Regions from separate parts of the Terrabacter sp. Soil811 genome, predicted to be linked through region 2. Evidence: predicted binding sites of a transcription regulator. Region 2 holds the regulator's gene; the other holds the start of a gene.
What was found. The regulator Rex, encoded in region 2, represses fermentation and respiration genes when NADH is low (regulators of the CRP and FNR family bind a similar motif). The targets are predictions, from matches to a motif close to CTTGTGAANNNNTTCACAAG.
Positions count from the first base shown of each region.

Region 1: a site for Rex is predicted at 2,376-2,395, ahead of ASH01_RS22235 (geranylgeranyl reductase family protein). Genes of this name have one in related genera too.

Region 1 is NZ_LMSX01000014.1:95,146-99,555, reverse strand. Features, by position in the region: gene menD (2-succinyl-5-enolpyruvyl-6-hydroxy-3-cyclohexene-1-carboxylate synthase) at 1-207, opposite strand, end outside; gene ASH01_RS22245 (isochorismate synthase) at 219-1,514, opposite strand; gene ASH01_RS22240 (demethylmenaquinone methyltransferase) at 1,609-2,301, shown strand; gene ASH01_RS22235 (geranylgeranyl reductase family protein) at 2,420-3,739, shown strand; gene ASH01_RS22230 (NADH-quinone oxidoreductase subunit A) at 3,867-4,226, shown strand; gene ASH01_RS22225 (NuoB/complex I 20 kDa subunit family protein) at 4,305-4,410, shown strand, end outside.
Region 2 is NZ_LMSX01000007.1:11,810-16,219, reverse strand. Features, by position in the region: gene ASH01_RS07005 (RNA polymerase sigma factor) at 325-1,080, opposite strand; gene ASH01_RS22435 (glutaredoxin family protein) at 1,246-1,548, shown strand; gene ASH01_RS06995 (redox-sensing transcriptional repressor Rex) at 1,692-2,375, shown strand; gene hemA (glutamyl-tRNA reductase) at 2,372-3,754, shown strand; gene hemC (hydroxymethylbilane synthase) at 3,751-4,410, shown strand, end outside.

The DNA.
Region 1 (4,410 bases), on a different contig from region 2:
GGCGAGACCGAGCGCGAGAAAGCCCGCGGACCGCTCGTCGACGCGCACGTGCAGGCGCAGGTCGCCGGCCCGGTCGGCCGCGTCGAGGGCGAGGGCGAAGGGTGCCGATCGCGACCCCGGGGCCAGCACGACGTCGCGCACCCCGCCGAGCCACAGCTGCTGGAGCACGTGCAGCGCGATCTCAGGCGCACTCAGACGAGCGGTCACCGTCGCCCCGATCAGTCGCTCGCGAGCGCGTCGCGCATCGGGATGAGCTTGGCGTTGGACTCGGCCACCTCGGACTCGGGGTCGGACCCCGCGACGATGCCGCACCCGGCATACAGCGTGATCTGTGACGGGTTGCCGGGATCGATGGCGCCGCTGCGGAGGGCGATGCCCCACGCGCCGTCGCCACTGGCGTCCATCCAGCCCACCGGGCCGGCGTAGCGCCCCCGGTCCATGTGCTCGAGCTCCCCGATCAGCTCGACCGCGCGGGCCGTGGGGGTCCCGCCGACGGCGGCCGAGGGGTGCAGCGACGCGGCGAGCGTCAGGGCCGAGGCCTCGTCGGCGCTGACGGCGGCGACGTCGGTCGCGAGGTGCATGACGTTGGGCAGGTGCAGCACGAACGGTGCCTCGGGCACGTTCATCGACGAGCAGTGCGGGGCGAGGGCCTCGGCGACGGAGCGCACGGCGTACTCGTGCTCCTCGAGGTCCTTCGACGAGCGGGCGAGCGAGGCCGCGAGGGCGAGGTCCTTGGCGTCGTCGCCGGTGCGGCGGATCGTGCCGGCCAGCACACGCGAGGTGATGAGTCCCTGGTCGCGGCGCACGAGCAGCTCGGGGGTTGCTCCGACGAGACCGGCCACCGAGAAGACCCACGTGTTCTCGTAGCGCTCGGCGAGGCGACGCAGCAGCCAGCGCGGGTCAATGGGGCCGGAGGCCGTCGCGACGAGGTCGCGGGCGAGGACGACCTTGTCGACCTCACCCGCCCCGATGCGCTGGACGGCGTCGGCGACCGCATGGGCGTAGTCGGCGGGGGACACCTGGCCGTCGGCGAAGGCGACGTCACGAGGAGGCTCGGGATCGCTTGCGACAGAGGGCTTCTCGAGCAGCGTGAGCTGCGGTTCGAGAGAGACCGTCGTGAGCCAGGTCTGCCCGTCCCGACGCCCGACGATCGTCGAGGGGACGACGAGCCGGGCCGCCTCGGCGGAGTCGGAGGCGAAGGGGAACGAGCCGAAGCACACGAGACCCGTGCCCGGGCGGCCCACCTCGTCGCGCACGACGGCGTGCCGGCTGACCTCGCGCCACCAGGCCTCGGCCTCGCGGAAACGGCTGTCGCCGTTGGCCTCGAACGACAGTGCCGACCCCCAGCCGACGAGGCCCTCGCCTCGGCGCACCCACGAGAGCAGCTCGTCGTGCGGGACGTCGGCCGGGAGGTAGGCCAGCAGTGGGTCCGCGGCCTCGAGGGGCACCGTGCGGACGACGACCGTCGGTCCCGCGGCGGGGGACGGCGCTTCGGGGGCGGGAAGCGTGGACATCGGTGGCAACTCTACGGCCGATCGTGAGCCACCCCGCTCTCGTGGTCGCCGGTGCGACCCGACCCACACCCGTCGTGGGTGCGAGGATGAGCGCATGACCCGTGCGCAGCTGGACAAGAAGCCGGTCGACGTCGCGTCGATGTTCGACACCGTCGCCGAGAAGTACGACGTGACCAACGACGTGCTCTCGCTCGGGCAGGACCGGCTGTGGCGCCGGGCCGTCGTCAAGGCCGTCGACGCCAAGCCGGGGGAGCGCATCCTCGACATCGCGGCGGGCACGGGCACGTCGAGCGAGCCGTGGGCCAACGAGGAGATCGAGGTCGTCCCGGCCGACTTCTCGCTCGGCATGCTGCGGGTCGGCCGCCGGCGTCGCCCGGACATGGCCTTCACGGCCGCCGACGCGATGAGCCTGCCGTTCGCCGACGAGAGCTTCGACGTCGTGACGATGAGCTTCGGGCTGCGCAACGTCGCCGATGCCGAGACCGCGCTGCGCGAGTTCCTCCGCGTCACCAAGCCGGGCGGCCGACTCCTCGTCTGCGAGTTCAGCCAGCCGGTCAACAAGGTCTTCCGCACCGTCTACTCGAACTACCTCATGCGCGCGCTCCCGCCGGTCGCCCGCCGCACGTCGAGCAACCCCGACTCCTACGTCTACCTCGCCGAGTCGATCCGCGCCTGGCCGCCGCAGGGCGAGCTCGCCCGAGTCGTCGAGGCGGCCGGCTGGCAGCAGGTCGGCTGGACCAACCTGACCGGCGGCATCGTCGCGCTGCACCACGGCACCAAGCGCTGACCGTCGGCTTGTCGAGAGTTAGGCATGCCTTATCTGACAAGCGCGAAATCGCGGGAATAGACTCCCGAAGTTAGTTCGTGAAGATCTTCACAAGCGGTTCGGAAGCGTGCAGGGAGACATGACCAGTTCGAGCGTCGCGCCCCGCCCCTCGGGGTCTGGTGCTGCACCCGTCGAGCGGGCCGACGTCATCGTCGTCGGCGCCGGTCCGGGCGGCAGCGCGACGGCGGCCTACCTCGCCGACCACGGTCTCGACGTCGTCCTCCTCGAGAAGTCGGCCTTCCCCCGCGACAAGATCTGCGGCGACGGCCTGACCCCCCGCGCGACCAAGGAGCTCATCTCCCTCGGCGTCGACACGACGGGGTGGCAGCGCACCAAGGGCCTGCGCATCAAGGGTGGCGGCCACACGCTGAAGCTCGACTGGCCCGAGTCCGACGCCTTCCCGGGCTACGGCATGGTCCGCACCCGCGCCCAGCTCGACGAGACCCTGGCCCGCCACGCCGAGGCCCGGGGCGCGCGCCTCCACGAGCGCACGAGCGTCTCCACCCCGCTCCGCGACTCCTCGGGCCGCGTCACCGGCGTCACGGCCAAGCGCCTCGACGACGCCGGCCGCGCGACGGGCGAGACCGTCTCCTACCGTGCGCCCGTCGTCGTCGCGAGCGACGGCGTCTCGAGCCGCCTCGCCACGGCCGTCGGCCGACCCAAGCGCGAGGACCGCGTCATGGGCGTGGCCGTCCGCGCCTACTACACGACGCCGAAGCGCGACGACTACCTCGAGAGCCACCTCGAGCTGTGGAGCCGCGACGACGACGGCAACCGCATCCTCATGCCCGGCTACGGCTGGCTCTTCCCGCTCGAGGACGGCCGCACCAACGTCGGCCTCGGCACGCTCGACACCACCTCGGCCTTCCAGAAGACCGACTACAAGGACGTCATGCGTCGCTGGGTCGAGGACATCAATCCCGAGTGGCAGCTCGAGCACGACGAGTCGGCCGGTCCGATCCGCGGCGCCGCGCTGCCGATGGGCTTCAACCGCACCCCGCTCTACGCCGACGGCCTGCTCCTCGTCGGCGACTCCGGTGGCATGGTCAACCCCTTCAACGGCGAGGGCATCGACTACGCCCTCGAGGCCGCGCGCCTCGGCGCGGAGCTCGTCGCCCAGGCCATGGCGCGCCCGAGCGACGCTGCGCGCGAACGGGTGCTCGCGGCATACCCCAAGGTCATGAAGGACGAGCTGGGCGGCTACTTCACGCTCGGTCGCTGGTTCGCCCACGCCATCGGCAACCCCGAGGTCATGCGGCTCGCGACGAAGTACGGCCTGCCCCGCAGGAAGCTCATGCCGCTCCTGCTCAAGATCATGGCCAACCTCGCCGACCCCGCGAGCAAGGGCGCGAGCGACCGCCTCATCACCACCCTCTCGCGGCTGGCTCCGAGCGCATGAGCCACCCGCCCGTCGGCGCCATTGTGACGCCGAGCACAATCGATGCCGACGCCCCTAGGATGGGTGCGCCGCGCACCTGCGCCCCTGCTTCGCACGTCAAGCACGACCGAAAGGCACGTGACCTCGGATGAACTCCTACGTCCCGATCCTGTTCATGCTGGGGCTCGGCTTCGCGTTCGCCGCGCTGTCGGTCTTCACCTCGCTCGTCGTCGGGCCCAAGCGCTACAACCGCGCCAAGCTTGAGGCGTACGAGTGCGGCATCCAGCCGACGCCCCAGGCGGCCGGTGGTGGCCGCGTGCCGATCAAGTACTACCTGACGGCGATGCTCTTCATCATCTTCGACATCGAGTCCGTCTTCCTCTACCCGTTCGCGGTGGCCTTCAACAAGCTCGGCCTCTTCGCGCTGGTCGAGATGGTCCTGTTCATCCTCACGGTGTTCGTCGCGTACGCGTACGTCTGGCGTCGCGGCGGCCTCGAGTGGGACTGACGCCCGTTGCAAACGTGAGCACCCGCACCAGCGGGTACGCGTCCACCGGGTTCGTCAGGAAAGGTTAAGGAGTAAGCAATGGGTCTCGAAGAGAAGCTCCCAGCCGGGTTCCTGCTCTCGACCGTCGAGGGTCTCGCCGGCTACATGCGCAAGGCCTCGATCTGGCCGGCCACGTTCGGCCTCG
Region 2 (4,410 bases):
AGTCCATTGGTTCGTGGTGCCGGTGTGCTGGCTGGTCGTGCTGGTCCCCTCGTCGGTCGTCCCGTCAGGGGGTGCCGGGTGCCCTCGCCCGACCCGGCGGCCCCGGCTGGGACGACACGGCACGGCATACGACACGTGGTGCGGCGAGGGGTGGGTGGTGCGGGTCGTTCGTCAGGGGCCGGAGCACCGCCATCGCTGCCACCCCGCCGCCTGCGTTCACACGTTCCACGGTCGCGCCGGTCAGCGCGCCGAGCGTCGGTCCGGGCCCACACGCACCGTCCCTACGCCATGAGAACGACGAGGGGGCCGGTGGGGTTACGCGGATCACAGCTCGACTCCTTCGAGGGCCTTGCGCAGCGCCCGGGTGGCGCGCAGCTGGAGCTGCTTGACGGCCCCCTCGGACTTGTCGAGGATCTTCGCGGTGTCGGCGAGGCTGAGTCCCTGGAGGAAGCGCAGGGTGATGCACTCGGCCTGGTCGGAGCCGAGCTCCTTGATCGCCGAGACGAGGCGCTGGTCGCGCAGCCGGGTCAGCACCTCGGTGTCGGGGGCGTCGACCCGCTCGTCGGCGTCACGCATGTCGGCGGTCGCCACCTCGAACCGGAACTTCGCCGACTTCACGTGGTCGGCGATGAGGTTGCGCGCGATGGTGACGAACCACGCCGCGATGTCCTTGCCCTGCCACGTGAACGAGTCGATCCGGCGCATCGCCCGGAGGAAGGTCTCGGACGTGAGGTCCTCGGCGAGCGCGCGGTTGGCGACCCGGACGAGCACGTAGCGGAAGACCGTGTCGACGTAGACGTCGTAGAGCTGGGCGAACGCCTCCTTGTCGCCGCCCTGGGCGAGCTCGACGAGGGCCGCGATGCGGGCCTGCTCGTCGGCGTCGCGCTCCGGGTGCCGCCGCCACCCGGCAGAGCCGGGGGAGCCCGGGGAGGTGCGGGTCAGTCCGCCACCCTCGGCGCCTGCATCGGCCAGGGCCGACCAGATGGCGTCGAGCGCCGAGCGCCACGTCGGCGGGGCGTATGCCGTGGGCGCGAGGATCGCCGGGACCGTGCCCGGCAGTGCCGGGCAGGCAGGCGTCATCGACGCCCGCCCCGGGGTCGTTCCCGGTGCGAGGACAGGTGGGGGCCGGCGACCCGACGTCCTGTTCGCGCGCATTGTGGACAGTCTGTCGGAATGCGACCGCGGATGGGACCCCGACGACGTTTTGTGGTGCACCCGACGTGCGGCGCCGTGAGCGTGCCTACAGTGGTCGGCATGACGAGCGAGCCTCCCCTCGACGCTCCAGACCCTCCCGCTGTCCCGGCTGCCGGGGTCCCACCGCGGGTCGTCCTCCTCGGACGCGCCGGATGCCACCTGTGCGACGAGGCGCGCGCCGTCGTCGAGCGGGTGACCGGCGAGCTCGGCGTGGCCTGGCAGGAGCAGTCCGTCGACGACGACCCGGAGCTGCTGCGGCGTTATGCCGAGCAGATCCCCGTGACGTTCGTCGACGGGCGGCGCCACGACTTCTGGCGGGTCGACGAGGCACGCCTGCGCGCCGCGCTCCGGTGACCTGCCTCACCGGCGCATCCCATGCCGTGGTAGGCCGTCGAAGTCAACTTTGTGCATGGGTTCACAAACGTCTAGCCTGATCGGGTCCCCACGTGCTCCACGTGTGGGAGAACGCCTCGTTCGAGAGGAGCCGGTGAGCAAGAGTGTCCGCCGACCCAGCACTGCGTCGCGAGATCCCCGACGCAACCGTCGCGCGGCTTCCCGAGTACCTCCGAACGCTCTCGCGCCTCGCTGAGGACGGCGTCCTGTCGGTCTCGTCGGAAGAGCTCGCGGCCGAGGTCGGAGTGCGCTCGGCGCAGCTGCGCAAGGACCTCAGCCACCTCGGCTCCTACGGGGTCCGCGGCGTGGGCTACGACGTCGAGACGCTCGCCCTCGAGATCTCCCGCGCCCTCGGTCTGACCGAGGACTGGCCCGTCGCCATCGTCGGGATGGGCAACCTCGGGCACGCGCTCGCCTCCTACTCCGGCTTCGTCACCAAGGGCTTCCGCATCGTCGGTCTCTACGACGACGACCCCGCGCTCGCCGACGAGAAGATCGTCGGGGTGGCGATCCGCCCACTCGCCGAGCTCACCGAGCACCACGCCGTCGATCCCATCGCCATCGGCGTCATCGCGACGCCGGCCCCCGCCGCCCAGGCCGTTTGCGACGCCCTCGTCGGCGCTGGCATCAGCTCGATCCTCAACTTCGCGCCCGCGGTGCTCTCCGTCCCGAGCGGCGTGGACGTACGCCGGGTCGACCTCTCGACCGAGCTGCAGATCCTCGCCTTCCACGCCCAGCGCAAGTCGCTGGCCGCGGGTGACCTCCGGTCGGCGGTGGCCGCCCCATGAGCCTTCTCGTCATCGGCCTGTCCCACCACACCGCCCCGCTGTCGGTGCTCGAGGCGCTCTCGGAGCGTCCCGGCCGTGCCGAGGCCATCGCCGCCTCCGTGCTCAGCTCGGCCACGGCCACCGAGGCCGTCGTGCTCTCCACGTGCAACCGCCTCGAGGTCTACGCGTCGGTGCCGGCCTTCCACCCCGCCGTCGCCGCCATCGGTGAGGCGCTCGCCCTCGCTGCCGGGGTCGAGGAGCCCGAGGGGGCGCGCCGCGTCGCCGACCTGCCGCCGGGCGACCCGGCCGACGCCCTCGCCGACCGTGCCGAGGCCCTCGCCGACCACCTCTACGTGCGCTACGACGACGCCGCCGTCGCCCACGCCTTCACCGTCGCCTGCGGGCTCGACTCGATGGCCGTCGGCGAGGCCCAGATCCTCGGCCAGATGCGCGACTCGCTCGCCGGGGCCCAGAGCCGGGGTCAGGTGGGGGAGTCGCTCAACGCGCTCTTCCAGGGCGCCCTGCGCGTCGGCAAGCGCGCCCACACCGAGACCGACATCGACCAGCACAGCGTCTCGCTCGTGCAGATCGCGCTCGAGGAGGCGGCCGCGGTCCTCGGCCCGCTCGAGGATGTCGCCGCCGCGGTCGTCGGGGCCGGTGGCATGAGCGGCCTCGCCGCCGCGACCGTCCGCCGCCAGGGCATCGGGTCCCTCACCATCGTCAACCGCACGCCCGAGCGTGCCGAGCGCCTCGCGGCCACGACGTCCGGCGTGGCCCGTCCCTGGGACGACCTGACCGACGTCCTCGCCGAGAGCGACCTCGTCGTCACGTGCACCGGGGCGGTCGGCCACGTCATCACGGCCGACATGCTGGCCGCGAGCGCGAGCCGCCGCGGGGGTCGACCCCAGGTCGTCGTCGACCTGGCCCTCCCGCGCGACGTCGAGCCCGTCGTCTCCTGGCCGCACGCCGTCCCGGGCGTCTCGCTCGTCGACCTCCAGTCGCTGGGACTCCTGCTCGAGGGCCGCGCCGACACGACCCAGGTCGTCCGTGTGCGCGAGCTCGTCACCGGTGAGGTCGCCGACTACCTGACGCGCCGCATGGAGAAGTCCGTGGCGCCCACCGTCGCCGCGCTGCGCGCTCGTGCCGCCGCCCTCGTCGCGACCGAGATGGAGCGGCTCGACCAGCGGCTGCCCGGCCTCGACGAGGCCACCCGTGCCGAGGTCGGCCTCGCCGTGCACCGCATCGTCGAGAAGCTGCTCCACACGCCGACCATGCGGGTCAAGGAGTTCGCGATGGAGGGCAGCGGCGACGACTACGCCGCCGCCCTGCGCGAGCTCTTCGACCTCGAGCCCAAGGACGTCGCCAACGTGTCCACGCCGCCGAAGCGGGCCCAGCCATGACCGCCCTGCGTCTCGGCACGCGCCGATCGGCCCTCGCCACCACCCAGTCCGGGTGGGTGGCCGACCGCCTCCGCGAGGCCGGCCACGAGGTCGAGCTCGTCGAGATCACGACCGAGGGCGACGTCTCGGGCGAGCTGCTCACCGCGATCGGTGGCACCGGCGTCTTCGCCGCGGCCATCCGACGAGCCCTGCTCGACGGTCGCATCGACGTCGCCGTGCACTCGCTCAAGGACCTCCCGACGGCGCCCGAGCCGGGTCTCGTCGTCGCCGCCGTGCCGGTGCGCGAGGACAGCCGCGACGTGCTCGTGGCGCGCGACGGGCTGACGCTCGGCGAGCTGCCCGCCGGTTCCGTCGTCGGCACCGGCTCGCCGCGTCGCACGGCACAGATCGCGGCGCTCGGGCTCGGCATCGAGATCCGGCCGATCCGCGGAAACGTCGACACCAGAATCGGATTCGTCTCCTCGGGTGCGCTCGACGCAGTCGTGCTGGCGCGCGCCGGTCTCGCCCGGCTCGGCCGTCTCGACGAGGCCACCGAGGTCATCGACCCGATCCAGGTGCTGCCGGCACCGGGTCAGGGCGCCCTCGCCGTCGAGTGCCGGTCCGACCGCGACGACGTCGTGGCCGCCGTGTCCGTCCTCGACGACCCCGACACGCGA